Regions from separate parts of the Vibrio sp. PID23_8 genome, predicted to be linked through region 3. Evidence: predicted binding sites of a transcription regulator. Region 3 holds the regulator's gene; each other region holds the start of a gene.
The links. Region 3 encodes PurR, which represses purine synthesis genes. Its sites were predicted from a motif close to TNANGNAAACGTTTNCNTNA; they were not measured.

Region 1: the regulator PurR is predicted to act here: its motif matches at 4,115-4,134, upstream of AK966_RS02950 (NupC/NupG family nucleoside CNT transporter).
Region 2: the regulator PurR is predicted to act here: its motif matches at 7,407-7,426, upstream of AK966_RS00310 (phosphoribosylaminoimidazolesuccinocarboxamide synthase).

What each region holds. Positions count from the first base shown of each region.
Region 1 is NZ_LIXE01000001.1:636,572-647,363, forward strand. It holds gene deoA (thymidine phosphorylase) at 1-1,211, opposite strand, end outside; gene deoC (deoxyribose-phosphate aldolase) at 1,310-2,086, opposite strand; gene AK966_RS02950 (NupC/NupG family nucleoside CNT transporter) at 2,667-3,950, opposite strand; gene AK966_RS02955 (TatD family hydrolase) at 4,155-4,928, opposite strand; gene AK966_RS19865 (DUF5363 family protein) at 4,915-5,079, opposite strand; gene prfC (peptide chain release factor 3) at 5,182-6,771, opposite strand; gene rimI (ribosomal protein S18-alanine N-acetyltransferase) at 6,901-7,356, opposite strand; gene AK966_RS02970 (DNA polymerase III subunit psi) at 7,369-7,767, opposite strand; partial or broken gene AK966_RS20050 (hypothetical protein) at 7,831-8,287, shown strand; gene AK966_RS02980 (GNAT family N-acetyltransferase) at 8,361-8,864, opposite strand; gene AK966_RS02985 (SCP2 domain-containing protein) at 8,848-9,375, opposite strand; gene AK966_RS02990 (bifunctional diguanylate cyclase/phosphodiesterase) at 9,793-10,792, shown strand, end outside.
Region 2 is NZ_LIXE01000001.1:66,335-77,126, reverse strand. It holds gene AK966_RS00335 (vancomycin high temperature exclusion protein) at 1-293, opposite strand, end outside; gene AK966_RS00330 (NAD-dependent malic enzyme) at 460-2,148, opposite strand; gene AK966_RS00325 (helicase-related protein) at 2,513-4,867, shown strand; partial or broken gene AK966_RS00320 (phospholipase A) at 4,982-5,430, shown strand; gene AK966_RS00315 (transporter) at 5,720-6,097, shown strand; gene AK966_RS00310 (phosphoribosylaminoimidazolesuccinocarboxamide synthase) at 6,187-7,290, opposite strand; gene AK966_RS00300 (SulA-like leucine-rich domain-containing protein) at 7,494-7,886, opposite strand; gene AK966_RS00295 (hypothetical protein) at 8,299-8,484, opposite strand; gene AK966_RS00290 (molecular chaperone DnaJ) at 8,662-9,642, opposite strand; gene AK966_RS00285 (OmpA family protein) at 9,719-10,378, opposite strand; gene AK966_RS00280 (DUF2786 domain-containing protein) at 10,508-10,792, opposite strand, start outside.
Region 3 is NZ_LIXE01000001.1:286,333-297,124, reverse strand. It holds gene AK966_RS01320 (TfoX/Sxy family DNA transformation protein) at 1-27, opposite strand, end outside; cyclic di-GMP riboswitch class I at 144-233, opposite strand; gene purR (HTH-type transcriptional repressor PurR) at 513-1,517, opposite strand; gene torD (molecular chaperone TorD) at 1,952-2,599, opposite strand; gene torR (two-component system response regulator TorR) at 2,867-3,580, shown strand; gene elyC (envelope biogenesis factor ElyC) at 3,651-4,436, opposite strand; gene cmoM (tRNA uridine 5-oxyacetic acid(34) methyltransferase CmoM) at 4,551-5,342, shown strand; gene mukF (chromosome partition protein MukF) at 5,345-6,682, shown strand; gene mukE (chromosome partition protein MukE) at 6,663-7,388, shown strand; gene mukB (chromosome partition protein MukB) at 7,391-10,792, shown strand, end outside.

The DNA of each region.
Region 1 (10,792 bases), 350 kb from region 3:
GCGTGGATAACAGCAAGAGGCTTATCACCGTCTGCGACTTCACCCAAACGAATGAAATTGTCGAAACCAACCGCATAGTCGATTTCGTCCGTCGCAACGCGGCGACCACCACCCATAGAAACCACAGCCATACCGATAGCACGCGTATCCATTGCTGAAACGATGCCCGTTTCTGTGGCGTAAACAGGCTTGATGATTTCGGCTTTCTCTAGGTAGTTATCGTAGTTTTCTACGAAGTCTGCCGGTCCGCCAAGTCCAGCAACCATCTTACCAAAGCATTCAGCCGCTTTACCGTTATCAAGTACTTCCATCAGTTTCGCACGAGCATCTTCCGTATTCTCAGCAAGCTTGCCAAGTACCAGCATTTCTGCACATGATGCCATGGTCACTTCAAGTAGACGTGGATTGCGGTATTCACCCGTTAGGAAGCGAACCGCCTCGCGTACCTCTACTGCATTACCCGCAGAAGAAGCCAGCACTTGGTTCATGTCTGTCAGGATAGCGGTTGTCGTTGTACCAGCACCATTTGCTACCGCAACGATAGATTTTGCTAGCTCTTCAGACGCTTCGTAAGTTGGCATAAATGCACCAGAACCTACTTTTACATCCATCACTAAAGACTCAAGACCTGCAGCAAGCTTCTTCGATAAAATCGACGCCGTGATCAGTGAAATGTTATCGACCGTTGCCGTGATATCGCGAGTTGCGTAAACGCGCTTATCCGCTGGCGCTAGATCACCCGTTTGACCAATGATCGCCACACCTGCGTCTTTGGTTACTTGACCAAAGACGTCATTGGTTGGTGTGATGTTGTAGCCAGGAATTGACTCAAGCTTGTCCAGTGTACCGCCAGTGTGGCCAAGGCCACGGCCAGAAATCATGGGTACGAAACCGCCACATGCTGCCACCATAGGGCCAAGCATCAGAGAAGTCACGTCACCCACGCCACCTGTTGAGTGTTTATCGACAATTGGACCACCAAAGTTCATGTGGCTCCAGTCGATGACCATGCCCGAATCACGCATTGCACAAGTCAGTGCGATACGCTCTGGCATCGTCATTTCATTGAAGAAGATAGCCATAGCAAATGCCGCGATCTGACCTTCAGATACGCTGTTATCTGCTACGCCTTGAATAAAGAAATTGATTTCGTCAGCAGTAAGAACTTCGCCGTCACGTTTTTTACGAATGATCTCTTGAGGTAAATACATTAGTTCCTCCCAAGCTCTTTATGAGCCATGGTAATAGTAGGGTAGAAGAGGTTGGTAGCACCGAAGCTGGTGCTACCATTCAGACGCTTTATTTGGAATTAGTACGCTGATGGATCAGCGACTTGGTCCGATACTTCTAATGTATTTAGTAGATTTGTTAGCAGGCTAGACGCACCAAAACGGTAGTGACGAGCATCAACCCAATTGTCACCTAGGATTTCATCAGCCATTGCTAGGTATGCAGCCGCATCTTCAGCCGTACGCACACCACCTGCTGGTTTGAAACCAACTGTCTCAGCAACACCCATGTCACGAATAACTTCAAGCATCATGCGTGCGTATTCTGGTGTTGCGTTAACTGGCACTTTACCCGTTGAAGTTTTAATGAAGTCAGCACCTGCTTCGATACAGATTTGAGATGCTTTCTTGATTAGCGCTTCTTCTTTTAATTCACCCGTTTCGATGATCACTTTAAGAAGGATGTCACCACAAGCTTCTTTACATTGCTTAACAAGTTCAAAGCCCACTTTCTCATCACCAGCCATTAGAGCGCGGTATGGGAAAACCACGTCTACTTCGTCTGCACCGTAAGCAACTGCCGCTTTTGTTTCAGCCACTGCGATTTCAATATCGTCGTTACCGTGTGGGAAGTTGGTTACTGTCGCAATGCGAACGTCTGGCGTGCCTTGCTCACGAAGTGTCTTCTTAGCAATAGGAATAAAGCGAGGGTAAATACAGATTGCAGCTGTGTTACCTACTGCTGATTTCGCATCATGACATAATGCGATCACTTTTGCATCAGTGTCATCATCATTCAGCGTCGTTAGGTCCATTAGTTTAAGTGCACGTAGTGCTGCTGCTTTTAAATCGCTCATTTCTATCTCCGATCAATATTCAAAAAATTCACTGCTTAACCTCATATCAACTATCTAACTATAATCAAGAAGAAGACAGTGTGTAAAAATTTGGCTAATCAGTCTATTAATGAACGGACTTGGTTCCCTGAAGACTCGGCATAGTCAGCGAAAAATTCATATGCCAATTGCTATCCTTGTCACCGCACAGTACCAGTTTGGCCTATGGCACAACAATCTATGATTGCGGTGTCTTTAATATCACATCACAAAGAAAAACGCTTGTAAGATGTAACATGAAGGGCAATTCATTTGCCCATTGAGTATGTACTATTCACTCAGTGATTATTTGATAATCATAACCACGACTTTGTAATTACTACATTATAGAGTTTCACCGCAAAACTGTAGCACCAAATAGAGCGCAAACGGTTTGTATCTCAAAATTTTCCAACCCCTATTCCACCGACTGCGTAAGCGACTCTCGTCGTCCTACATGCGGTTAAATTTTTTTGGGCCAAAAACGAAAAATGCCCCGCAGCAATTTCTTGCTACAGGGCATGATTTAAAACGGCGTCTATATATTAAGAACCGATTCTAATTAAAGTGCTGCAAGGCTAAGGCAGAAGCCTGCAATCGTCGCTGCCATTAGGTTAGACAACGTACCAGCAAGAACGGCTTTAATACCCATGCGAGCGATATCGCTGCGACGGTTTGGTGCAAGGCTACCTAGACCACCAAGTAGGATCGCGATAGAAGAAAGGTTCGCGAAGCCACATAGTGCGAATGAGATGATAGCCGTTGTCTTCTCAGACATTACTTCACCCGTTGCCGCAACCACTTGAGCGCCTTCACCTAGGTAAGGAGTGAAGTTCAAGTACGCAACGAATTCGTTGATAACGAGTTTCTGACCGATGAATGAACCAGCAACAACTGCTTCGTCCCATGGAACACCGATTAGGAATGCTAGTGGAGAGAACGCGTAACCTAGGATTAGCTCTAGAGTGAGTTCAGGCATACCGAACCAACCACCAATGCCACCTAGCATACCGTTGATAAGAGCAATCAGACCAACGAAAGCGATTAGCATTGCACCTACGTTTAGCGCAAGTTGTAGACCAGAAGCCGCACCGCCTGCTGCTGCGTCGATTACGTTAGCTGGTTTATCATCGCCACCGTCCATTGCTTCTTCGAAATCTTCGCGAGGCTTGTCAGTCTCTGGGTGAAGAATCTTAGCGAACAGTAGACCACCTGGTGCTGCCATGAATGATGCTGCTACTAGGTATTCTAGTGGAACACCCATTGATGCGTAACCTGCTAGTACACCACCAGCAACAGAGGCTAGACCACCACACATTACTGCGAATAGCTCAGATTGAGTCATTTTTGGAACGAATGGGCGAACAACTAGCGGTGCTTCAGTTTGACCTACGAAAATGTTAGCAGCCGCTGACATTGATTCCGCACGAGAAGTACCGAGCGCTTTTTGTAGTGCACCACCAAGAATCTTGATAACCCACTGCATTGCGCCAATGTAGTAAAGAACAGAAATCAGTGCTGAGAAGAAGATCAGAGTAGGAAGAACGCGGAATGCGAAGATGAAACCGCCGCCACCGAACACTTCGAACATCTTGTCAGAAACAAGACCACCGAATAGGAATGATGAACCATTGTTACCGTAGTTGATAACGTTAGAAACACCAGTAGAGAAACCGTTTAGTAGATCACGGCCCCAAGGTACATAAAGAACAAATGCACCTAATGCGAATTGGATAGCAAATGCGCCACCCACAGTTCTTAGATTGATAGCTTTACGGTTATTAGAAAATGCAAATGCAATAGCAAGAAGCACTACCATACCGACTAGGCTCATAAACAGGCTCATAGTTTATGACTTCCTTATAAGTTATTTATTGGCGTGTTACAAAATGGAGCTATAAAGCGGGGGCAATTATACTCATGCAGCATCAATTAAAGTAATGCCACCTTCACACTTTCCTATAAGATTCATCATGGATTCACCCTCATTTGTGAGGCATGTCACAATAGGAAGGAAAACGTTTTCTATTTTAAACAGCATATTTCGATTTTATTCACATATTGAGAATACTGAATTGCTATTTTCCCACATCTGGCACGCAATCGTTTGCCATTGCTGTGAATGCAAAAGCGCAAGTTCATTCAACACATGAATAAGTTTACTTGGGTGGTTGGGCTTCCCTTGATATCCAAGTATGGGCATATCCGGCGCGTCCGTTTCTAAAACCAGATGTTCAAGAGATAGTCTTTGAATCGCGTCGCGCGTTTTGTTCGCTCTTGGGTAAGTAATTGTGCCGCCCACCCCAATGAAAAAGCCTAATCGAACCCATTCCATCGCTTGTTGATAGCTACCAGAAAACGCATGTAACACGCCACCTTTAGGCAGTTTTGCCGTTTTGACCATTTGAACGAGTCGATTGTGCGCTTTACGACAGTGAAGAATAACGGGCAGTTTGAATTTTCGCGCAAGTTCAAACTGCAACTCAAGGGCTCGTTCTTGAAGTGCTACAGGAACATTGATGGAAAAATCTAAACCACACTCACCAATTGCCACACAGTGCTTACCCGCTTGTGACAACTGCCGTTCCAATTCAGCGACGTGTTGATCAAAATCAGGCTGAAGAAAGTAAGGATGAAAACCCAAAGCGTAGTAAAGACCCGGGTATTGGCTGGCTATAGTTTGAATGCGAGACCAATTGCTTGGTCCTACTGAAGGGATCAAGATACGTTCTATACCTTGCTCACGAGCAAGCTCAAACTGATGGGCAAAATCGTCTTGGAACACATCAAAATCGAAGTGACAATGGGTATCAAACAGTTTCATTATTCGGCTTCTCTTGTTCTTCTTTATTAGAAGAAGCGTCATGAGCAGGGTCTGGTTTATACGGTACACAACTGCGCCTTTGATCTGGTGTTAGTCCCATCTCTTTACACCAATCGTCGTAACGTTTGAGTCCTTTCTTAAACCAATTCATTTCACACCTTTCTGTACACCAAATAAAAAGCCGCCGTTAGCTAAGTGTATAGCTAACGGCGGCCTATAATCCAGTGCTCAATGTAGAGCGGCTTAGATGCGATTAGTGCTCACGCGTTGCACGGAAATCGACATCAGGAAAACGTTCTTGAGCAAGGTTCAAGTTAACCATCGTTGGGGCAATGTACGTTAGGTTATCACCGCCATCTAGCGCTAGGTTCGCTTGGTTCTTACGTTGGAACTCATCCAGTTTCTTCGCATCACCACACTCAACCCAACGCGCAGTTGCAACGTTAACCCCTTCATAGATCGCTTCAACGTTGTATTCTGACTTCAAACGAGCCACAACCACGTCAAACTGAAGTACACCGACCGCACCAACGATCAGATCGTTATTTTGTAGCGGACGGAATACCTGTACCGCCCCCTCTTCAGATAACTGAACCAGACCTTTTAGCAGCTGTTTCTGCTTCAATGGATCTTTTAGACGAATACGACGGAACAACTCTGGAGCAAAGTTTGGAATACCAGAGAACTTCAGCGACTCACCTTGAGTGAAAGTGTCACCAATTTGGATTGTACCGTGGTTATGTAGACCGATAATATCACCCGCGTAAGCATTTTCCGCACGTGAGCGGTCACCCGCCATAAAGGTTACCGCGTCAGAAATGCTCACTTGCTTGCCAAGACGAACGTGGTTCATCTTCATACCTTGCGTGTACGTGCCTGATACAATACGCATGAAGGCAATACGGTCGCGGTGTTTTGGATCCATGTTTGCCTGGATTTTGAATACGAAACCAGAGAATTTCTCTTCGGTCGCTTCAACATCACGCTCAACCGCTTGACGAGTTTTCGGCGCTGGCGCCCATTCAGTCAGGCCATCTAGCATGTGATCAACACCGAAGTTGCCCAAAGCCGTACCGAAGTAAACTGGCGTTAACTCACCGACAAGGAATGCTTCGTGATCAAACTCAGGGCAAGCGCCCATCACAAGTTCAAGTTCTTCACGAACACTTGCCGCTAGGCTTTCACCTACTTTTTCATCAAGTTCAGGGTTGTCCAGACCTTTGATGATGCGAACTTCTTGGATCTCATGACCATGACCAGATTCGTACAGAATCGTCTCATCGCGGTGAATGTGGTAAACACCTTTAAACTCTTTACCACAACCGATTGGCCATGTAATTGGTGCACACATCATGCCCAGTTCGTTTTCTACTTCGTCCAATACTTCCATTGGATCACGAACATCACGGTCAAGTTTGTTCATGAAGGTGACGATTGGTGTATCACGTAGACGCGTCACTTCCATCAGTTTGCGAGTACGATCCTCGACACCTTTCGCTGCATCAATCACCATCAGACATGAGTCAACCGCCGTTAGTGTACGGTACGTATCTTCCGAGAAATCTTCGTGTCCTGGCGTATCCAGTAGGTTTACCAGACAATCATTGTAAGGGAACTGCATCACAGAAGTGGTTACCGAGATACCACGTTCCTTTTCCATTTCCATCCAGTCTGATTTTGCGTGTTGTGCGTTACCACGACCTTTAACCGTGCCGGCTTTTTGGATTGCGTTTCCGAATAACAGTACTTTTTCTGTAATGGTGGTTTTACCCGCATCCGGGTGAGAAATAATAGCGAACGTTCTACGCTTAGAAACTTCGCCTAGAAAAGGTGTATTTGACATGAAAATCGTCTTCTTTGATGTCTATTGCTTACCCGAATCTCGAACAAGCTTTTTTGATTCAATATTACGCGGTATTGTCCCCTATTATTGCGCTAGGGGCAACTTTCCTTGAGGTTTGAGCGACAGTAATTAATAAAAGAACAGGTAGCTCATGATGATTGCATCTTCTTTGCCATTACCGGTTTTAGCTGGGTAATAGTTGTAACGGCGATCCACTTCATTAAAACCGGCTTGCTCATAAATATGAATCGCTGGCAAATTACTTTCACGAACTTCTAGCCAAGCACTCTCTGCTTTGGCTTGCTCACAGTAACCTAGAAATGCGTCAAGCAACTTTTGACCCAATCCTTTGCCTTGCTGGCTCGGTGCAACGGCAATATTAAGTAGCGTCACTTCACCGACAATGTTCTGCCCATAGAAATAACCCACAACCTCGTCGGCGTTGGTCATCACATGATGACATGCACCTCGGCTAGACAAGTCACGAACGATCGATTCTGCCCAAGGGTGAGAATGGGCCTGTTGTTCAATTTGCCATACTTGATCTAAGTGTTCAGCACTCATCGGCGTAATTTCAATCGTCACGCGTTTGCTCCATTAAGAATATGAACAAATCTGCTGCCATAAGGCGCGGCGCTGTTCGTTGTTACCATCAATGTCTTTTAATAGCGGCGAAGTCAGCTGCTTAGCATTAATACTCGTATCGGCTTCACAGCCAGCAAACCACACCCAATCCAACTCATGTTCACCCAATGATGATAAACGCTCTGGCTCTAGATGCAGCGCATCATCAAGTGTGAGCTTGATGCTTTTTAGCACCCGCTCAAACATCAATGCTGTCTCATTTTCTGGACACATTGGTGAAACCAATAGGAGTTTACAAGAACTTTGCAAACGTAACATTGGCACTTGATAGTTTTCCAACCTATCTGGATGGATCAACTCCCATGTGCTGATCCCCATTTCATTTAAATACTGTTTCTCGTTTATTGACATTTTTTGTCACCTAATTGAACGAGGCAATGCTACCAAATAATCGCAGGTAAAGTCAGAGGTGTTATGAAGCTTTTCCAATCAATCCCTATTGCACTGCTAATCTCGGCCACCAGCTTTGTTACCTTTGCTAAGAGCAGCCATGATAACTGGCAACTTATCGATCAAAAACCGTTAACTTCCAAACCCGAGACTGATACCGTAGAACCGAACGGTTTATTGAAAAACCGCCAGTTTAGCAAAATCAAAATTAAAATTAAGTGCACTCAGGCAAGGTGAACTTCAAAAACATGAAAATCACCATGACCGATGGTAGCGAGAAAGAACTTAAGACCATGACGAGTACGTTAACCAAAGGCATGTCAACACGAGCTTAGACTCTACCAGGTTCTGAAAATGTCAAACTCAAACGTCTTGGTATGGCATACAATGGTTAGGGCAACATGGTACTCATGTGGCCAGTGTAAGTAAAAAAGCAAAAATCGAAATTTGGGGCAAAAAGCGCGTCCAAGAACAAGATTAAATCATTTTTCTTCGTCACTTCATAAAAACAAAGCCCGCTTTTTACAGCGGGCTTTGTCATTCAATCTCAATGGTTATAGCTCAGAAAATTCTGGTGCATAATCGATGCGCCCAGAACGTCCATCGCACTGACCTTCCACCAATTCTGCTACGCGGAATGCTCCTTGGGGCACTTCCCATGCGCAGTCAAAGCCCATCTCTTCACCGGCTTTAAAACCTTGACGCGCGTAGTAATCCGGCGCCCCCAATACGACACAAACTGGGTAACCGAAATCACGCAAAAATTCAAAACCTTCCTTAATTAACTCAGAAGCAATGCCTTGGCGACGGTAATCTTCATGTACGCTTAACGGTGCTAGACCTTGCCATGATAAATCTTCGCCGTTCAAAGTTACTGGGCTAAATAGAGCATGTCCGATCACTTCACCATCATCCGTACACGCTACGAGCGACAGAGTAAGCTTGCCATTTTCACGTAAACGCATCACCAAATTGGCTTCGGCCTCCGTCGGAAATGCGTGCTTCAATAGGCCGTCAATCTTGAGAATGTCTGCGGGCGCTTCAGTTCGAATAAGCATTCGTCACTCCGGTTTCTTGTGCTAGCTCTTGAACCCCTTTTTGAACAAAGTCCGCTAGTTGACTCAATGCAACCTGCATCGCTTTTGGCAACTGCTCTAAATCGACACTGTCCATTAAGTTTTTTACTTCCAAACCAAGCTCAGTATCGCCTTCAATAGAAAGGCGGCGTTGAAAGAACAGCGTGTCAGGATCTTCTTTACGGCCAGCAATCAACACCAAATCATTAAGGTGACCACTAAAGCTAACGTCTTCCTGAACTGGTTTCTCCGCAACCACTAACTTTCCGTCCTGGTAGCTGATGTACCATGCTAAGTTCAAGTCTTTAATCGCAACTTTTAACCACTTATCTTCAAGGAATTCAAAGTCGCCATCTTCTAACGCTTCCTTGAACACCATTTTCAGCCCTTCTAACAAGGCTTTTTTCTGAACAGCTTGTGGTAATAACTGGACTGGAGATCGCAAAATTGATGCTGCGTTGTTTACTAGTTGACTGCGAATCTTGTTTAACACGCTAATTATCCGTTACTTTGTCATAAGGTTGTCTATTTTACGCAATAGAGTAATACCTGTACCTGTCATTTATCAAGAAAACAGTTTGTTTATACTCCGTGACTTTCAAGCCCAAAATGCATAACGTTGTCTTAACTGGCTAGCTTAATGGGTAGTATTGATTTTAAAAGACAAATCGTCGCACCATGGCACATATACACAAGAACATTCTTTCAGAATCAAGTGAAAAGTGGTTATCTGGGCATAAATCCGCCATGTCTCAAACAAATGCGTCATTTTTTTGACCTTCGCTGTATTATCGATGCTAAGACATTGATAAATTCTTTAATAACGGTAGCTTCAAAGTTATAGTTATCACGATAGCGTTTTTATTACACGGACGAATAATCTGGCTCATTGGAGATCGGTAACCCCCTAATGCCTTCCCAGCAATTACAACATTGGTTTGCAACGCTAACCTCAAATAGTCCTTTCTTTTTTGCCATTCTTGACAAGAAACACAGTTATCGAATGGTAAGTGAGCGCTATTGTGACATTGCGGGCTTAGGCCATAGCGAAATCATTGGTCTTAACGATAGCCAAGTTCTAGGTGACTTATTCTATAACAAGCTTGCTCCTTACTATCAACGCGCTTTCAAAGGCGATCATGTAGAAGCAGAAATAACCCTAGATGAAACGGGCTTAGAGACTAACTTACATTTTAGTCTTTCTCCGATTAAAGAAGGGAATGAAACCCGATTCGTGGTATTTCATGCCATTGATACTTCTGAAAAACACATTCTTGTTCGTTCTTTAGAAGAGTCAGAAAGCAAATTTTCCAAGCTTACTCAGCTTTTACCTGATGGTTTGTTATTGGTTGAAAATGACATCATCATTTCTGCCAACCCCGCATCGTCTCGCTTACTTGGTCTAAACTCGCCACATGAATTGCTCGGAGAAGAGCTGTCTCGTCTATTCATCGATGAAAACAGCAAGAAAGTTTTTAGTCATCGCATCAGTTCACTCCTGTCTGAAAAACCGTTTGCCTGTTTAACCAGTGCAAGATGTGGATTTGAGCGAAAGGTACGCCTGCATGCTGACACCACCGCTGTTCTTGGCAGTGAATCCCAAATAATCCTTATCCAGGATGCCGACGACACACCAAAAACGCTTTCTTCAGGCTCCGCTGAAGATGCTCACATTGACTCTCTGACCAAGCTATACAACCGCTTGGGGTTTACCAAACGTCTTGAGCAACTGATTAACAGGCGCACGCCACTATTGGTGTTTTATCTTGACATCGATAACTTCAAAAACATCAATGACTCACTTGGCCATCACATTGGTGATAAAGTCATTCAGGAGGTATCCGCTCGTCTTAAGCACTCATTACCAAGCCAAGTAATCATTGGCCACCTTGGGGGAGACGAATTCGGTA
Region 2 (10,792 bases), 220 kb from region 3:
AATTGCTTTACTTTACCTTGTTGGTAAAGTTCGATAGCGGCATTGATGCGGTGGGTATAGTAGATATTGAGAATCTTCCCAATGTATTTGCTAGTGCCCAGAACAACGGCAACTTCATGTTGTGGAACTTGTTCATAATCCGTAAAAATTTGCGCTTTTGCTTGAAGCACCACCCACCGGTCGATAGCAATGACAGTGACAACTAGACTGAGTAAAGAGATCGACAAAACCAAGGCCAGACACTTCCATGAAAATTTAAGCTTCCATTTTGACTTCCTACGAGAAAACAGCAAAACGATCGATGTCCTTAAATGAATGTGTATTTCTCATCATATCTGATAGGCACAAAAATTGAGAAGCTCATTTATGCCAAAATATGGTTAAAATAAGATGAAACAGCATAAAAAAACAAAGCCCTCGTAGAACGAGGGCTAATAATTATACAAAGCGTCTCAAGACTTAGAATGCTGTACGCTTGTAGCGACGGTAAACCGGCTGCCAGAACGATTGCTCAATGGCATCATTTAGTGCTTCATCTGTAATTTCGAGTGCAACGCCTTGCTCGATCGCTTTCTTAGCCACGGCAAACGCAATCTTTTTCGATACCAAGTGAATCTCTTCCAGTGGTGGCAGTAATGGGCCTTGACCATGAATTGCTAGAGGGGAACACGTTGCGAGTGCACGGCTAGATTCCATTAGCATTTCATCAGTGACGCGTTTGGCATTTACCGCAAGTACACCGAGACCAATACCCGGGAAGATGTAGCTATTGTTACATTGAGCGATAGGGTAGCTGCGACCTTCATGAACGACAGGTTCGAACGGACTTCCCGTTGCAACCAGAGCTTCACCGTTTGTCCAACGGATGATGTCGTTTGGTGTCGCTTCTACACGGCTGGTCGGGTTCGAAAGTGGGAATACGATCGGACGCTGACAATGTTTATGCATCTCTTCGATAATTTCTTGGCTAAATAAGCCCGGAGCACCAGATACACCGATAAGGACGGTTGGTTTGGCATTACGAATGACGTCCAGCAGTGAGAAGGCATTTCCTTCATTTTCCCACTCCTTAGTGTTGTCGAACTTCTGAACCAGACGCTGTTGGAAATCAAGAAGGTTAGGCATGCCTTCTTGTAGCAGACCCCAGCGGTCAACCATGTAAACTTGTGAGCGTGCTTTCTTATCTGAAATACCTTCCGATACCATTTGTGCAATGATTGCTTCCGCAATACCGCAACCTGCTGAGCCAGCGCCCAGGAATGTAATACGTTGGTCAGAAAGCTTCGTACCTGCCGCTTTACAAGCCGCAAGCAAAGAGCCCACAGTAATAGCAGCGGTACCTTGGATATCGTCGTTAAAACAACAGATGCGATCTTTATAGCGTTCCAATAAAGGCATTGCGTTTTTCTGTGCAAAATCTTCAAACTGGATTAATGCATCTGGCCAACGACGTTGCACCGCTTGAATAAATTCATCAACGAACGCGTCATAATCTGGCCCGGTGATACGAGGGTGACGCCAGCCCATATACATTGGGTCTGCCAAGCGCTGTGGATTGTTAGTACCTACATCAAGCACGATTGGCAGAGTATAAGCAGGACTAATCCCGCCACATGCTGTGTAAAGGGATAGCTTACCGATTGGAATGCCCATGCCGCCAATACCTTGGTCACCCAAGCCCAAGATACGCTCGCCATCCGTCACTACGATAACTTTAACATTGTGGTTAGCAGCATTGTTTAACACGTCATCAATACGATCACGGTTCGGATAAGAAATGAACAGACCACGTCCACGACGATAGATATTCGAAAAGTTTTCACAAGCCGCCCCTACCGTAGGGGTATAGATGATAGGCATCATCTCTGAAATGTGGTTTTGCACTAAACGGTAGAATAGGGTTTCGTTCGTGTCTTGGATATTGCGCAGGTAAATGTGTTTGTCCATGTCACTTTCGAAACTTTTATACTGCTGATACGCACGTTCTACCTGTTCTTGGATGGTCTCGGTTGTCTCAGGTAGAAGTCCTTCTAAGTTAAATGAACCGCGTTCTTCAGTAGAGAATGCGCTGCCTTTATTTAAAAGTGGAGTTGCCAAAAGAGCCGGACCCGCAAATGGGATATAGAGTGGGCGCTTGTCGTTGTTCATTGGGTGCCTTAAATGTAGGGTTGAAGGAAGCATGCAAAATTCTAACGGCTTCACTATTTAGTTGTAAACAATCGTTGATGTACATCAACGTAATGTCGCAAAAAAAATCAGTTGTAGATGAAAATATCGTCTGTAAGTGATGCGTAGTGACTTTTTAAAATACGACTGATGGGCTTTGATTATCAAAAGAACAGGCGACTTACCAAAATCCGCTGATGGTTTCTCTATAAAACAGAGCAGCGGAATGGGCCTACCTTGTTCCCTCTCTGTGACGTCATCAGCCAATTTGCTAAGTAATAATCTGACCTATTAGCGACCTAGGTTGGTATAATACTTCGCAGTTATTTATCACGATGTGACCTTTATGTCTCCATTACCTATCGATGCTTTACAAGCTGAATTTGACCAACTCATTAATCACCATCATCTAGTGGTAGAAGCCGAAACCGGTTCGGGTAAATCCACGCGTTTACCGTTATGGGCGGCCAATCATGGTCGCATACTGGTGATTGAGCCACGTCGAATCGCGTGTACGTCATTAGCAGAGTTTCTTGCGGAGCAATCAGGAGAGTCTTTAGGTAAAAAGGTCGGGTATGCCATCAAGCTTCACGCTCATTTTGATGAAAATACCCAAATCGTATTTGTGACCCCTGGTGTCGCTTTACGTTGGTTTGTGGAAGATAAACTTGCTCGCTTCGATATTGTTATGGTGGACGAATTTCATGAACGCCGCTGGGACACTGATCTCCTTACCGCCATTTTAAAGCAAGAAAAACAACATCGCTTGATTGTGACTTCAGCCACATTAGAGGGCGAAAAGCTGGTGTGCTATTTGGACGCCAAGCGCCTGCGTTCCGAGGGGCGCTGCTTCCCTGTAGCAGTGTCACATCGGTCTCTTGATAGCCGTTACTTGCCAAACAAGAAAGGTTGCGAGACTGACGTCGTCAAAACGGTAAAAGAAGTGTTGGAAGACGAAGAGGGCGATGTCCTTGTTTTTCTACCGGGTCGCAAAGAGATAACTCAATGTTGGCAGATGCTTCAAAGTCTGGATGATGTGCTGGTGGTCAAACTGCACGCGTCAGTCAGTGATGAGGAGAGACATAGGGCATTAACCATCCAAAAGCAACGTAAAATCGTGTTGGCGACCAACGTTGCAGAAACCTCGTTAACGATACCGAATATTCGAGTCGTCATTGATAGTGGATTAGAGCGCAGAACCGTTCAACGAAATGGGCGCACGGCACTCACGTTAACCAATATTTCTAAAGCAAGTGCAGCACAACGAATGGGCCGTGCAGGTCGTGTAGCTGAAGGGATATGCATTCGCTTATTCGGTGAACATGCGCCACTGGAGCTTGTGACGCCTCCCGAGCTTCACCGCGAAGAGCTTGTTGAGCCAATGCTTGCAGCAGCATGTTGCGGTTACCAACTTTCTAAGCTGCAATTTCTCGATATGTTGCCAGAAAAGTCACTGACTTCTGCATCCCAAACGCTGCAAGCGATGGAAGCGATAGATGAGCATGGTGACGTGACTGAGCATGGTCAAAAAGTTTATCCATTACCAATTGATGCCTTGTTCGCTGATTTAGTGACGCGCATTCACGCCAAAACTGAAAAAGAAGCCATGATTGACTTAGCTGCAGCATTATCTGTGCCTGCTCAGATGTATCAATTGCAAGGTGGGGAGTCAGCTGAAACACTGGCACAGCAAGAACCTTTTGGTTGTGATGCATCGTTGATGATTCGCTTAGTGCGAGGAGAACAACTTCCAGGTGTAAGCATCGATGCTAGCGTGCTGGAAGAGGCTCAAGGTTTAGCTACGCAGATGCGAGAAGTGTTTGAACTGCCTGAACTTGAAGTAGCTTCGCGATACAAGCGAGACGAACTCATCAAAGCCATTGCTAAACTGCACCCGGAGTTAGTGTTTGTACGTCGAGAACGTAGACGTGATGCATTGGGCAATGGTGTGATGGAAATGATGGTCGGTCGCAATAGCCGATTTCCAGAAAAAAGCGAAGCCGCATTGGTTTTAGACAGTCATAGCGTACCAGGACGAGGGGTGAAACAAACGCTTAATCTCGCCTCTGTTATGTTACCTGTACCACTTAATTGGCTTCGTGAGTTAGCGTTAGGTGATTGGCAGCAAGGCGAAACCAATTATGATGAACACGAACCGCGAGCCACCATGCATTTGGTTTATGCAGGGCGAACCATCTGTACGGAATACCAAGCACTCCAAGGCGAAGTGGCCGTCCAATCGATTGTTGAAATGATTGAAGATGAAACCTTGTTGCCAGGATTCGCACCGTTAAGAAAACAGCAGATCCAACATTGGAAAATCTATAACACACTTGGAAGGAATCCATATCCAGTCGATAAAACGGCTCTAGACGCATTGTCTTTTTCTACTTGGGTAGTGGAACAGTTGGAAACATTGGGCGTTGAGGGCATTGAAGATATCGGCTTGTTTGAAGCGGATGATATCCCGTTCGAAGGTATTCCGGATTGGGAATATGAAGATTTTGCTGAGCAGTTCCCGCTTAAACTTGTTTTGGCCGAGCTTAAGTTGGATGTGGAATACTTTGTATCGCGCAAGTTGGTGCATGTTGTTTATAGTGGTGGGGGACGCAAAGGCGATCCTAAACGCTGGGAATTGCCTCGCTGGATAGGTTGGAAAGTACAATACAAAAAAGCCAGTCGAGTTGTTGATGTGAAGTAGGCGTTCGGAAAGATAATTGCTTAATTTTTTTCCTTTGCAATTTATGGCCAATATCTTAGCGATAAGGAATGATATTGCCGTTCAGTTTGGGCGGTGTAAAGGAAAACGAAAACGATGAAGTATAAAGTGATTCCACTACTGTTATGTCCCGTATTGGCTTACGGAAAAAGCATAACGCACATTTTAACCTATGAAGACAACGATGTTTTAGGTACCTACACCTCATACATCAATCAAAACGCATACAATGAACTTGGCTCTGAAATGGACTCTTTGCAACATTTTGAAGTCAAGTTTCAAAATTTCGTATCTATTCCATTTTATCGATTCAATTCAGGTACTGCTCTGATGGGCTCGTACACTCAGAAGTCTCTTTTGCAACTTGCTCATTCTGGCATCTCTTCTCTTTCAGAGAGTCTAACTACAAACCACAAGTGGTCTTAGCCCATCAAACAAATATGATGTTATATAACCATCTAGAAATAGGTTATAGACATGAGTCGAATGGTCAATCGAGTAAACTGTCTCGTTGTTGGGATAGATTTTACATTGCGGCAGAACGATTACGCCCACTCCCAGAGCCGAATTGGACTCGGTATTCGTTTGGTGAATTTATAGAGTCTTTTCATTGGCTTGTTGATTTTACCTCGTTTTTTGTTTCAGTATGAATTAGTAATCAATTGAACGCATATATATAGCTAAGCTGTACATCATTTGTTACAAAGTTGGTTTTAATATTTCCTTTTGAATTTAAATGCGGAAATAAAAGACTATTGTTTTATATCCTATTGCTATATCAAAGTAATTGTACGATATTTTGTATAACTCATTTTTAGAGTTTCGAGGCATAGGATGGAACAACAAGGAAAGATGTGCATTGAATTCGATTACACCAGTTTTTTAGGTGCAACAGGCGCTAAAAAGTGGACCTTTTTAGAAGCTTTTGCCACTATCGCACCTATTTTTGGCCTATTGTGGAAACAGAGCATCGCGGAATTAAGCAAACCTGAAGATCGCCTTTGGGATGCTGCATTGAAATCGATGTCTTCACGCCAAAGCGATGAATTCAACTTGGTGATACTAGCTAAGCTAGCAAAGCATGAAGGGATTCAAGAACTACGCGTAGTGATGCCTTATTCGTTAGACCCAAAACAAATTGAGTACATTGAATCTAGAAGTAAACTAAAAGTAGATACCACAGAACAAGATGTATTGAATCTAAAGCTCTAACGATAATCTCCAAAAAGCGACCGTAAATCGGTCGCTTTTTTTATACCGTCAATAGACCCAAGCAAGTTACGCTTTCTTTACTGGAGCGCTTAGTCAACCAGTCCGTAGTCTTTACTTAAAATCTCGATGATTTCAGCTTTCGGGTTGTCGCTTAGCTTAATTGGTTGGCCTGTGATCTTTTCGGCGATGCCAATGTAAGTGCGAGAGATGTCCAGCAAAGACGCAACTGGCAGTGCGTTATCGCGAGCCAGTGCTTCACGCTCAGGCATGCGTTCTTTGTTCAGCAGGATGTCTGGGTCAGGGAAGTGGTTAAGCAGAAACTGACGGAAACCTTCTTTCGAGTTTTCCACGATGTTGCCCGCTTGGTATGCTTTCGTATCCCAAATACGTGATGAATCAGGTGTACCCACTTCATCCATGTAAATCAGTTTCTCGTTCCCTGCTGCGTCGTGTACGTAGCCAAATTCAAATTTAGTATCAACGAACGTTTGGTCAATTGTTTCAAGAGCATGGCTGATAACGTTGAAGCCTTCTTTAAGCAACTTCTCGTATTGTGCGATGTCTTCTGCACTAGAGAAATTAAACGCCTCAAAGTTATCCACGATGTTTTGACGAGTGATGTTGACATCATCCGCTTCAGGAACACCAGGAATATCTTTTAGAGTGCCTTTGGTTGACGGTGTCATTAGTAGCTCAGGTAACGCTTTGTCTTTCTCAAGGCCTTCCGGTAGTTGAATACCGCAGAACTCACGTTCACCGTTCGCATAAGCACGCCACATAGAACCAGTAATGTATTTACGGCAGATCGCTTCAATTTTAACTGGCTTGGCTTTTTGAACGATCCACACGAATGGGTGAGGGATGTCTAGAATATGGCTATCCGCAAGACCGTTGTCTTTGAACAATTTGAACCAGTGATTAGAAATCGCGTTAAGAGCTGCGCCTTTACCTGGAACGCCTTTTAGCCCACCTTCACCATGCCAGATACAATCAAACGCGGAGATACGGTCACTGATCACCATGATTGCCAGTGGGGCATCAGGAGCGACATCGTATCCTTTTTCTTTGATCAGTCGTGCGCTGTCTTCTTCAGTTAACCAGTAAACGGAGCGAACTTTTCCGCTATGAACAGGTTTGTGGGTGCGAATTGGCAGGTCGTCATTGACGGCAAGTACTTGATTGGCAAGGCTCATTTCGGCATTCCTATCATCTTAATCAAACGTCATAAAGAGAAGATATTCAGTGAGAATGATTCGCTGAATAAATCGAATGAGGGCATCATACCAGAACTATTTTTACGCGCCAGAGAAAAAGCAAACGTTTGCCTTAATTTGTTGCAGCATAAAAAAGCCTCCTTTAATGGAGACGTGATGCAGGATGAATAACGTCGATCTTATTAATGATACTTGTTTATTCTGCCTTCGACGAAAAAGACTTCACACTGATAACGCAGGGCAATATCGCGAAGCATTGATTGATTCATCAGCGCAATATTGTTCGATGCGACAATGGCACTGGCGTTCCCAGACTGAATCGCTTTAATCACAATTTCCACTTCAGAAAGCTGTTGAGAAGACTTCATCTGAATGATGTTTTGACAGCGAATGTTAGACGCAGTAAGTTGCTCAAAATCAGGACGATGGCACTCCGCAGTAAACAGGATCCACTGTTGTTGCTGTGACAATACTGCCAACTTAGCAAGAAGCAGGTCAGACACATCCATAGGCTGTGTTGCTTGTGACAATACGTTGTAGCGAGAGTATGTATGAAATTGACTTTGTAACTGCATCCTACTGTTCCTTTATACATGCTGTGTATATATACAGTAGTTTGTTTTTGATGTCTGATCAACCAATTTTTTATGCACCTAGTGGACTTTTGTTTATACAATTTTGAAATGTTCGGTTTAAGTTGTTGAATATTAAAGTTTATATTTTTAAGGTTGTTTTTGGATATGTCTGTTATGGATTTAAAAATGTGATGATAATTACATTCTAAATACGGTATATACAGTGGTTTTTAGTGTGCTATACAGTGCATTTAAGTAATGTGGCTATGCTGGGATAGTAAATGGAAAGGAAAGACGCCGTTAAGAGGATAAATAAGATGTAGCGTCGTGGGGGAGGGGTAGAGCGCGACGATCAAAAAAGCGCCTTGTGAGAAAGGCGCTCTTGAAAATCAGTTCCGTTGATTTACTCTGTCTAATTGGCGTGCGGTGTCATGCGCTCACGCATTTTCATCTCACCTAGATTAAACAAGCGAACATCGATTTTCGCAATGTCGTAGCATGTTTGGCATGAGTGATTGTGCTTGCCATCTAAATAATCGTGACGAGTAATAAAACTTGGTTTTTTACACCAGTCGCAGGTGCCTTCTTCAGTGAACATTGATTTTCTCCCCACCTAGATTAATTATGTGTCGTTAGGTGTCATTTTTCGTGGTTATTATTGCATATAAAACAGTTGAAAGTTAACTGACTGTTAATTTCTTTGAGAGGGAGATCGATTGCGAGCCACTCTTTTTGGGGAAAAAGAGCTCGGATTCAAAAGATATAGAAGTAAACTTTACTCTTTTGTAACATTTTGTGAGATGGTTTTAAATGCGAGATTTAGGCGCTTCATTTCTTCTTCACTTCCTCTTGAGTCAGGGTGATAGAGTTTGGACAATTGTCTGTAGCGCAACTTCACTGTTTTACTGTCTGGAATAGAATGTGGAGTGTACCCAAACATGGCACATGCGACAGCCAGTTTTTGGTTACCAGTTTGCGCTTTTATCTGCTTAAACTCCTTGAATACTTTTTCAAATTGTCGCTTGAGTTGTTTGTTTGCAAACTGTAGTTCATTCACTTGATTTTCTAACTGTTGAGATTTAGCTACTTCGGAAGCTGAATGAATGTGTGCTCGTTTGGAAGACCAACGATAGCCAAATGCGCCACCTCCGATCAAAACAGCCAAACAAAATGTCCCAGCGGCATACCTTATAGTTAAGAACTCAGCCTTTTGTTGCGTTGTGGATATCACTTGTTCTTGCTCTTCTTGAACGATGGCTTTTTTATCTAGATCAACAATCTCTGAGACTTGCTTGGCTCTTAGCTGATTGAAGCGATCCTCCAAAAACTGATTATAGGCTTCTTCTGCTTGAGGGTTTTTGAGTGCGGCGAGTTGGTACCAAGATTCGACGAGGTCAGCCTTCGATACTTGTGCTTGATGATATTGGACAAAGTCTGCCAACAAAAAACCACTATCGGTTGGGTCATTTAAAGCGACAGAAGTGAACCAATAAATTGCTTGTGAGTAATTGATTTCACCAGTGAGACCACGACCGTAATCTGCCGCTAATTGTTTTTGCGCCGGGATATAACCGTGGTAAGCGGATTGTTCTAACCAATAACGTACATCAGAAGGGGAGTCTGGGTTTGGTTTTAGCGCCAGTTGCTGAGCGAGTTCGAACTGAGCTTCAGGTTTTGTCGGATTTTGGAATGCGAGGGCAAGGCTAGATAGGCAGACACTTGAAACAAAGAGAAGAGTCGTGATTCTGAAAGACATTGGGTATGTCAGGTCTAGCGTATTTCACTAGACCTGCTCCGATAATAATGGTTACTACCGGTATGGTGCTACTAAATTACTTCAGTGGCAAGATCTGGATTTCAACACGGCGGTTGCAAGCACGACCTTCAGAAGTTTGGTTTGAACACAGTGGGTTACGTTCACCATAACCACGAGCGATTGCACGGCCAGGTGCAACGTTTTGAGATACTAGGAACTGACGTACTGATTCGGCACGGCGCTCAGATAGTGTTTGGTTGTATGAGTCGCTACCCGTGCTATCGGTGTAGCCATCAATCACTAAGCTTGTATCTGGGTACTCAACGAGGATACGAGCGACGCCACGAAGAGTATTGTGAATGCTTGCATCTAATTGGTAAGAGCTCGATGAGAATCCAATGCCGTTTTCCATGCGAAGTAACAGTTGATTTTCACCAACACGCTCAACTTGTACGCCAGAGTTTAGTAGTGCACGTCGCAGTTCTGCTTCTTGTTTATCGAAGTAGTAGCCAACACCCGCACCGGTTGCACCGCCAGCTGCAGCGCCGATTAATGCGTGTTTGCGACGTTCTTTTGCGTTGTCACCCGTTGCCAAACCGATAGCCGCACCTGCGATTGCACCGATCAGTGCACCTTGTGTCGTCGAGTTTGTTTCGTACTCACCTGTGGTTGCGTTTTGTCGTTGAGTAGCTTGACAGCCTGTAAGTGCCAGCACTAGCGCAAGTGCAATAGACATCTTTTTCAAGGGAATATCTCCGTATAAAACTGAGGCGCAGGCGCACCTCATAATAAGTGTTGGATTATGGATGAATAGTTATTGATATTTGTTATGTGAACGTCAGATTGACTCATGATTGAGAAAGAACTACTTGTTTTCTAACATTCTTCTTGCTTGCTCCCCGCCAACCCCACGGTTAACAGATACTCTGCGACCTTTTTTAAGTCCGACTTCATAATCGGCGGTGAGGTTTTTCATCGCTTCTTTAAGCTGCTTCTTAAATGTTTCACGGTCGATGTTTTTAAATTCTTTATCAATGTAGTTGTTGATTTTGTTGGCAGACTCTTCGTCTGGCGAGATCACGGGCAGTTTTTCTAACGCGCCTTCCACCCAGCCTGATACAAAGGAGTTCACTCGACGGGTCACTTCCAT
Region 3 (10,792 bases):
TGAGTCTTTGAGTATCGGTTTATCCATGGTGTGTTATCTCGGTGTAATTAATATTACGCCACCAAAAATCAGGTCCGAGAGATTAGCAAATGCATGCAGACACAATGTCATTAAAGGGTAAACTCACTTAATGCATATTTGCCATCGGTAACCCCGCTACCTTTCACTATATTTAGTGGTTAAGGCCGGAGGCTTTGCGTCCCATCCTTTCGAATGGTTTGCCCTGTGCGTGACAAGAGGAGAATACTTCGTATATTGCATTAACATCACGTTTCAAACACTAAAGTGTGATCTCTATTCAACTAATGGTGCCATCTTAATGTGTCTAATTTCATATTTTGAAATGTCTACTTGCCATACAAAAGCTTGATGTAGGAAATGGGCAACAAGTTAGTTAAAACAGCAATTTATCTTAGCTTTTGATTATATAAGTAATGTGAAATGCTTAAAAAATTTTATTTTACGAAATAAAAAAAGCACTCCGAAGAGCGCTTTATAAACTTGAGGGGGAGTTAGTTCAATTTCTTAACGGTGTTACGAACCACAATCTCAGGCTGCATTTCAAAAATGCGTTTTTCGTGTTCTTTGTCTTTGATTCGCTCTAGTAAAATCTCGAACGCATTCTTACCAACACGTCTTTTTGGTTGGTGAATAGTCGTTAGAGGAGGCGAGAAGAACTCCGCAAGCTCAATATTGTCATAGCCAATCACTGAGATATCATCAGGGATTTTTATGCCATTTTGTTGTAGACGGCTCATTAAGCCTAATGCCATGGTATCGTTAAAACAGAATACCGCAGTAGGGCGTTTATCCATTGCCGTAATGTTGTCTGCAGCAAGTACTGCCGTATCACACTCGAAGTTACCTTCGAGAATTAACTCTTCGTTTACTGGTAGCTTTGCTTCAGCCATTGCACGTCGAAAACCAGAAATACGCTCTTTACATGCTGCTTTATCAAAGTGACCGCTTAGGCATGCAATATCGGTGTGACCATTGTCAATCAGGAACTTCGTTGCTAGGTAACCACCTTCTTCAGAGTTGTCGATGATCTTATCCGCCTTTGAGCTTTCTGGGCCCCAGTCCATGACAACTTTTGGTATATCAGCATGGCGATCCAGCATTTCTTGTAGCTCTTCGGTTAAATCCGAGCACATCACTAAAATGCCATCAACACGCTTTTCTGCCAGCATTCGAATATAGTCACGTTGCTTCTCATAGATACCACCAGTATTACATAGGATCAGTGTGTATCCTTGGCGGTAACAGTAGCTTTCAACACCGTCAATAACTTCAGAGAAGAATAGGTTTGTTGATTGTGTTACCAACATGCCGATAGTACGGGTTGAGTTACACTTTAAGCTGCGGGCAACAGCACTTGGCGCGTAATTTAGTTCATCAACTGCTTTCATTACTTTTTCTTGGGTTGTTTCTGCAACAAAGCGCGTTTTATTAATTACGTGCGAAACTGTTGTGGTAGAAACGCCGGCTAAGCGAGCAACGTCTTTTATAGTGGCCATAAATGATGTCCTGTATCGAGCTACTTAATACCGTAGTGAATACAACCTTACGCTTAGTATCTGCGCAAACCGAGTGTTATGAGGAAAGTAGTACTCAATAGTTCAGGCAGTGGTTGTTCCGAAATCGGTATAATAAAGGTTTGTAGCAACATTCGTTGCTGAGAGTATTATTCCTTTTAGTTACAATAAGGAATGGATCAGCAATGATGTTAATAAAACACAAAAACCGCTATATTTCAGCGGTTTACATATAAATCATATTTAATCGTTTGCGTTCACATTTTAGACTGATGCGAGCACGCTGGCAATGTTTTCAGCTGTGGTTTTGTGTATTTCAAGTCACATTTTAACTGCGAAATGAAAAGGCTTTTCTACGCCAGACTAAAACTGAACGAACAAATAAGGAGCTCTGAACTCCCCAAAATAGGCGGCAATTATTCACCAAGAAGGTAATTGCTGTCCAGTTTACAAAATGCAATTAATAGTTGTGCAACGCTAACATAGAAGCCAAATTCATCGAATTGTTTACACTTGGCAGCAAATGGCGGTAACCAAGTTAACAGCTGTTGCTGAATGAAATCGTTCTGTTTGGTGAATGCTTCTTCCATATGCTTTTCTTGCTCGAGTTCGTTAGAGCGGATGATCATGTTACCCAAAAAGTCTAACTCAACGGCTAAATGGTCTGCGGGCTCTTTGAGATTTACGTCCACTTGAACACCAAAATCGGCCATCAGTTTTTCCATTTCTTCTGCTGGCTTGTCGTTTAACAGTCCAGATTTACCAATATACATCGATGCGTATGGAAGGGCGCCATGTTTTTCTGTTTTAAGGAAAAGTTCACAAAAGTCTGCGGCAAGTTCTAATTGGGCATCTTCACGATCTTGTAAGCGGTTTAAAGCGTCCACAAGCGAGTCTACGGCTGGTTTAAGGGATTTATTTTCACCTAAACCAGCTAAAAAGCTTCGAATTTCAACACTATGATAAGTCTCTAGTTCTTTTTCGGTCAGTTCTTTGGCGAACAGGCTAGAAAACCACCAGTAAATTTCGGCACGTTTTTCATTAAAAGCTTTCACTTCTTGCATTTTTTGCTCCTGAATGATGCTCTTAAAACGGCATCTTGAAGTCACTTGAGAATATTTCCTTAAGTGTAAACAATTAAAATGAATAGCAGTAACTATAATTATGATGCCTTGTGGAAGAATATGCTCTTTTGTTAATGGCTACAAATAAGCTTGCTTTGAATCAATAAAATCGCAAAATCTTGCTTTTTTATGTATCTATGACTAGAAATGTTACTAGTTATGAATAGAATACGTCTTGGAATATAAAGAAGACAGAAAGTGGTGTAAATGAGCTATCACGTATTGGTCGTAGAAGATGATGTTGTAACTCGCAGTAAGCTTGCGGGCTATTTCCAAAATGAAGGTTACAAAGTCAGTGAAGCAGAAAGTGGCGCAGAAATGCGCGAGGTGCTTCAAGATGGTGACGTTGATCTTATCATGTTGGATATTAACTTGCCCGGTGAAGATGGTCTTATGCTTACGCGTGAATTACGCAGCCAGTCAGACATCGGCATCATATTAGTGACAGGACGCACGGATAGCATTGACAAAATCGTTGGCCTAGAAATGGGCGCAGACGATTATGTGACAAAGCCTTTTGAACTAAGGGAATTATTGGTTCGAGTTAAGAACTTATTGTGGCGCATCTCTGCTGCTCGCAATGGCTCTCAAAAAGCAGAAAAAGAAAGCAATGAAGAACACATTGTACGTTTTGGCGAGTGGACATTTGACATCCAGCGTCGTGCGCTAAGTCGCAACGGTGAGCCAGTGAAACTGACCAAAGCTGAATATGAGCTTTTGGTTGCCTTGTCTTCATATCCAAATCAGGTATTAAGCCGAGAACGTATTTTGAATATGATCAGCCACCGAGTGGATGCGCCAAACGATCGTACTATCGATGTATTAATTCGACGTATGCGCGCTAAGATGGAGTTTGATCCGAAGAACCCACAAATTTTTGTGACCGTCCATGGTGAAGGCTACATGTTTGCAGGTGACTAAGCTAAGTCGTAAAGAAAAAGGAGAGCATGGGCTCTCCTTTTTTCTATCTTGTGATTCTTACTTACTCGATTTATTGGCTTGCAACCATTGGGGTTTGCCCAACTGTGTCACGCAGTTTTTGCCATAAACCACCAAGGTATTCATGCCAATAAATTTCAGTTTGTTCCAAGTATTGTGCTTTTGGTGAGTATTTATGCCAAGGTTGATGAATTTCATCGATAGCAAGATAGTTCGTAGCGGCTGGGGTTGGCTTGATTCCTGCCGCATTGAACTCATACAGAGCCCGTTTCATGTGGCTAGCAGAGGTCACTAAAACCACTTCTTTCTGTTTCACAAACGCAGCCGCTTGTCGCGCTTCTTCCCAGGTGTCTTTTGCGTCCTCTAATAAAATGATATCAGGTTTAGCCACACCGAGTGCCAGAGCAACGTTGGCCATCATACGGGCGTGACTTATCTCAGACCCGCCAGCGTAACCAGACAGAATCAGCTTTGCTCCTGGGTACATACGCAAAATACGGATACCTTCAGTTAAACGCATCAGCGCGGTACGACTTAATTGAGAAGTGGGTGGGATCTCATCATCGACGACATGGTTATTACCTAATACCATAACGTAGTCTACGGTTTCAGATGACGGTAAAAACGCTTTATACTCTCGCTCTAATGGCATCAAGAGTTTCGTTGATAGTGGTTGGAAGGCCGCTAGGAAAATACCGACAAAAGAGAGAAGAACAACAAAACATCCTGTTTTGCGTTTGGTGGTAAAACTGATAAGCGCAAGACCTAATAACCCTATCAGTAGCAGTGCGGGCAAGGGCATGACCAGAGCGGTCACTACTTTTTTCAGCTCAAACATACATAAATAGTCCGAAAAAACATCAATTGATAATAAAAATGAGGTTGACCCTCTTTATTCCTGCTTTCCTTGTGCCAGAATAGCGGCACAATCCGTTATGATAACTCAGCAGAAGTGACAGAAGACCGCAATTTCGACGATATCGCCCACAAATTTGCAAAAAATATTTACGGCTCCGATAAAGGGGAGATTCGGCAAATCATTGTATGGGAAGATTTTCTACAGATTCTAAGTGAATTAGGCGCTGACCAGCAAGCTCTTGATGTACTTGATGCAGGCGGTGGGTTGGCACAAATGTCGCAAAAGCTTGCTAAGCTCGGACATCACGTTGCTTTATGTGATCTATCTTCGGAAATGCTGCAACTAGCGAAACAGGATATTGAAAAAAATGGTTTGCTTGAGCAGTATCGCCTGATTCATTCACCTGTCCAGTCCATTGGCGAGCATATGGAAGCGCAGGTGGATCTTGTTATGTTCCATGCAGTGATGGAGTGGTTGGTTGATCCTAAAGCCGCTCTCGAAACAGTATTGGAACAAGTAAAACCGGGAGGCATTGCTTCGGTAATGTTCTATAACCACCACGGCTTAGTCTATAAAAATGTGGTATGCGGTAATATTCCACATGTATTAGACGGCATGCCCCATCGGAAGAGATTTAAATTACAGCCACAGAAAGGTCTAAAGCCTGAGGATGTCTATCAATGGATAGAAGACTCTGGTTTTAGCATTTGTGGAAAGTCTGGTATTCGTTCATTCAGTGATTACATAGGCAATATGCAATACATGGGCGATTACGAGTTTGAAGATGTGTTGGCGCTAGAAAAACAACTTTGTCGACAAGAGCCATACCTCTCATTAGGCCGCTATATTCACGTGTGGGCTAAGAAGAACGATAAACAGGAATAACAATGAGTGAGATGACTCTCAATGCTGCAGAGCAACCAATCGATGAGTTGGTTGGCTGGGTAAAGCAGCACGATTTCTCGTTGAACCTGACCACTGAGCGATTGGCGTTTTTGATTGCCATCGCCGTATTGAGTAATGAAAGGTTCGATGAAGAATTGGGTGAAGGTGAATTGCACGACGCATTTGCCATCGTCACTCGACTTTTTGATGAAACCGGTGAAGCCTCGGCTTTCCGTGCAAATAATGCCATCAACGAGATGGTTAAGCAGCGCCTTATTAGCCGTTTCGTCAGTGAACTCACTGACGGAGCCAGTATTTACCGCTTGTCGCCATTAGCGATAGGCATCACTGACTACTATGTGCGTCATCGTGAGTTCTCGAAACTGCGTCTTTCCATTCAGCTGTCGATGGTAGCGGATGAAATGGCGAAAGCGATTGAAGCAGCACAGAAAGGCGGTACGCCAGGCCATTGGCAAAAAAATGTCTACGGCGTATTGAAATACTCTGTAGGCGAAATTTTCGATCAAATTGATCTTAACCAACGTGTGATGGATGAACAGCAGCAATCTGTGAAGCTACAGATTGCGGATCTGCTGAACAAAGACTGGCGTGAAGCAATCAACAACTGTGAAGCACTACTGTCTGAAACTTCCAGCACGCTGCGTGAACTTCAAGATACGCTGCAAGCCGCCAGTGATGAACTGCAAACTCAGATCCTCGACATCCAAGAAATTGTCTATGGTGATTCTGAGCTGGAGTTTATTGAAGAGGCCCTATTTAGCCTACAAATGAAGCTAGATCGAATCACCAGCTGGGGCCAACAGGCGATCGACCTTTGGATTGGTTACGACCGACACGTACACAAGTTCATCCGTACCGCGATTGATATGGATAAGAACCGTGCGTTCAGTTCGCGTCTGCGTCAATCAATAAAAGATTACTTTGATATGCCTTGGTATCTGACTTTTGCAGATGCAGAAAGGCTTTCCGATCTTCGTGATGAAGCTCTGGTGCTACGTGATGACGAGGTAACAGGCCAAGTTCCGATGGAAGTGGAATACGAAGAGTTTCAACAAGTCAATGATGAGTTGTCAGAGCGTATTGGTAACATGCTGAAAGCGCATAAAGACCAAGGCGCACCAATCGATTTGAGTGTGGTTTTGCGAGACTACCTCGCACAACACCCAAGAACTCATCACTTTGATTTAGCACGAATTGTTGTCGATCAGGCGGTTCGTCTGGGTTACTCGGAATCGGACTATCAAGCCGTTCAACCAGACTGGAAAGCAATCAACGAATTTGGGGCAAAGGTACAAGCGAATGTCATCGACCGATACTAATGAATACATGTCAGAGAATCTGGCAAAAGCAATTTCTAACCCTCTGTTCCCAGCGCTAGATAGCATGCTACGAGCAGGGCGTCATATCTCAAGTGAAGATCTAGACAATCACGCGTTGTTGTCGGATTTCGAACTTGAGCTTTCTTCTTTCTACCAGCGCTACAACACTGAGTTGGTAAAAGCGCCAGAAGGTTTCTTTTACCTTCGCCCTCGTTCAACGTCTCTGATTGGCCGTAGTGTCCTTTCTGAGCTGGATATGCTGGTGGGTAAGGTACTGTGTTTCCTTTACCTAAGCCCAGAGCGCCTAGCACATGAAGGTATCTTCACCAACCAAGAGCTGTACGACGAGCTGCTTGCACTGGCAGATGAGAACAAGCTGATGAAGTTGGTGACCAATCGTGCAACCGGTTCAGACCTTGATAAAGAAAAGCTGTTTGAAAAAGTACGCACGTCACTTCGTCGTCTGCGTCGTCTAGGCATGATCATAAACATCGGTGAAACCGGTAAGTTCAGCATCAGTGAAGCGGTGTTCCGTTTTGGTGCCGATGTACGTGTAGGCGATGATATGCGTGAAGCGCAGCTGCGTCTGATCCGTGACGGTGAAGCCGTGGTGCACACCAAAGAACCAAGTCAAGGCAGCCTACTGTCTGAAGAAGGCCAAGACGACCATGCCCAAGAAGAAACAGCAGAAGAGGGTGAAGCATGAGCATGATTGAACGCGGTAAATATCAATCGCTGACCATGGTCAACTGGAACGGCTTCTTTGCCCGTACGTTTGACATTGATGGTCTGGTAACCACCCTATCAGGTGGTAACGGTGCAGGTAAATCAACCACAATGGCGGCGTTCATCACCGCATTGATTCCTGACCAAACGCTACTGCACTTCCGTAATACCACAGAAGCAGGCAGCAGCCAATCGTCTCGCGACAAAGGCCTATACGGTAAGTTACAACCGGGCGCGTGTTACGCGGCGCTAGACGTAGTGAACTCACGCAACCAACGCCTATTGTTTGCAGTAAAACTGCAGCAAGTTGCGGGTCGTGATAAGAAAGTAGACATTAAACCGTTTGTTATCCAAGGTCTCCCAAGCCATGTAAAGCCAACGGATATCTTGGTTGAAAGCGTATCTGCGACGCAAGCTCGTGTACGTCAAATCAACGAAGTAAAAGAGTCCATCGCAGAATTTGAAGGTGTTCAATTCAAAGCCTTCTCTTCTATTGTGGATTACCACTCGCAGATGTTCGAATTCGGTGTGATTCCGAAGAAACTGCGTAACTCTGGTGACCGCTCTAAATTTTACCGCCTGATCGAAGCATCGCTTTACGGTGGTATTTCAAGTGCGATTACGCGTTCGCTACGTGACTACCTTCTGCCACAAAACGGCGGCGTGAAGAAAGCATTTCAAGATATGGAATCGGCACTGCGTGAAAACCGCATGACGCTAGAAGCGATCAAAACCACGCAAACAGACCGTGACTTGTTCAAACACTTGATCACAGAGTCGACCAACTACGTGGCAGCGGACTACATGCGCCATGCGAACGATCGTCGTAACAAGCTGGATAAAACGTTGTCATTGCGTTCAGAGCTGTTCGGTTCTCGTGAAACCTTAGTTGAGCAAAACAACCTGCTTAATCGCGTTCAAGAAGAGCTCGAACTGCTGATTGAGTCAGAATCTGCGTTAGAGCAAGACTACCAAGCGGCTTCGGATCACCTGCAGTTGGTGCAAAACGCACTGCGTCAGCAAGAGAAGATCGAACGCTACCAAGAAGATCTTGAAGAGCTGAGTGAGCGTCTTGAAGAGCAGATGATGGTGGTAGAAGAAGCGCAAGAACGCGTGATGATGGTCGAAGAGCAAGCAACCGTTGCGGAAGAAGAGGTGGATAGCCTTAAGACGCAACTGGCGGACTACCAACAAGCGCTCGACGTTCAGCAAACTCGCGCACTTCAATACCAACAAGCGGTCCAAGCGCTGGAAAAAGCGAAGCAACTACTTGGCGATGACAGCTTAACGGCAGAATCAGCGCAAGCACTTGTGTCTGAACTTAAGAGCAAAGAATCAGAAAGCACTAACGCGTTGCTATCGGTTAAGCACAAACTGGACATGTCTTCTGCAGCGGCAGAGCAGTTTGAAACAGCGCTTAAACTGGTACAAAGCATCGTTGGTCAAGTTGAGCGCAAAGACGCGTCTGAACATGCGAAAACTGCGATTGCGAAAACGCGTGAATCTCAGCAAGTTGCGCAAAACGAACAACAATGGCGTGCACAGCACCGTGACCTTGAGCGTAGCCTTAACCAGCAACGTCAAGCGCGCGAGCTAGTCAACGAATACCAAAAGCAGTTTCATATTGAACTGACTGACGAAATCACGTTTGAACAAGAACGTGAGCGTCACGCGATGCAAATCGACTCGCTAGAAATGGCGCAGGAAGACGTGCGTGAGCAACGTAGCGAACAGCGTCGTCTAGAGCAAGATGCCGCTGCGGAAATCAACAAGCTAGAAGCGATTGCACCAACGTGGATTGCGGCAAACGATGCGCTAGAAAAACTGCGTGAGCAAAGTGGCGCTGAGCTAGAAGATAGCCAATCGGTCATGAGCCAAATGCAAGTGGTGCTTGAGCAAGAGAAAACCCTTTCTCTGGCGAAAGACAAACTGGCAGAGCGTCGCAGTCAGCTTGAAGGTGAAATCGAGCGTCTTGCTTCTCCAGGTGGTTCAAACGACCCTCGCCTGAAGGGCTTGGCAGATACACTGGGCGGCGTGTTGCTGTCTGAGATCTACGATGACATCACAATTGATGACGCGCCTTACTTCAGTGCGATGTACGGTCCGGCTCGTCACGCTATCGTCGTTTCTGATCTCTCTGGTATCGAAGAGAAACTGGTAGAGCTAGACGATTGTCCAGAAGACTTGTACATCATTGAAGGTGACATCGATGCCTTTGATGACAGCTCATTCGACGCAGAAGAGCTAGAAGGCGCGGTTTGTGTTCGCATGAACGATCGCCAAATGCGTTACTCTCGCTTGCCAGAAATCCCATTGTTTGGTCGTGCAGCACGAGAGCAGCGTTTAGAGCTACTGCGTAACGAACGTGAAGAAGTGGTAGAGAAGCACGCGAAAGCGGCGTTCGATTCACAAAAAATGCAGCGCCTATACCAAGCGTTCAACCAGTTTGTGGCAAGCCATATTCAAGTGGCGTTCGAAGCAGATCCAGAGCAAGCACTGGCAACGATTCGCGACAAGCGCAACCAAATCGCTCGCGTACTGGCTGATCTGGATGCAAAAGAGCAGCAGCAACGTTCTCAACTTCAAACTACTAAGCAGGCGTTGTCTTCCCTAGATAAGCTAGCACCAAACATGGCGTTGATTGAAGATGAGTCGTTGCAAGCACGCTTTGACGAGTTGGAAGAGAAAATTGCTCAACTTTCAGAAGCAAAAGCTTTCCTAAATAACCACGCGAAAGCGGTGGCGGAACTGGAAAAAGTCGCGGTTGCCCTCGATACGGACCCAGAGCAATTTGATGCACTAGAAGCGGAATACAAAGCGGCAGACGAACAGCTGCAAGATCTTAAGAAGCAAATCTTTGCGCTGGCGGATCTGGTTGAACGTCGTCACTACTTCGCTTACTCAGATTCAGTCGACTTGCTGAACAAGAGCAGCGAACTGAGCGAGCAGCTAAAAGTGAAACTGGCTCAAGCGGAGCAGATGCGCGCACACGCTCGTGAAGAGTTGAAACAGTCGCAAGGTCAAATGAACCAATACAACCAAGTATTGGCGTCTCTGAAGAGTTCGCACCAAGCGAAACTGGAAACGGTTCAAGAGTTCAAACAAGAGCTGCAAGAGTTTGGCGTTAACGCCGATGAAGGTGCAGAAGAGCGTGCAATGCGTCGTCGTGACGAACTGCATGAGCGTCTACATACGTCTCGCAGCCGTAAGAGTGAACACGAACGCACGATCACAGCGACCGAGCTTGAGATGAAAGGCTTAGCGAAGCGTCTGAAGAAAGTTCAAAAAGAGTACGTTGAAATTCGTACCTTTGTCGTTGCGGCGAAAGCAGGCTGGTGTTCGGTACTTCGTCTCGCGCGTGAGAACGATGTTGAGCGCCGCCTA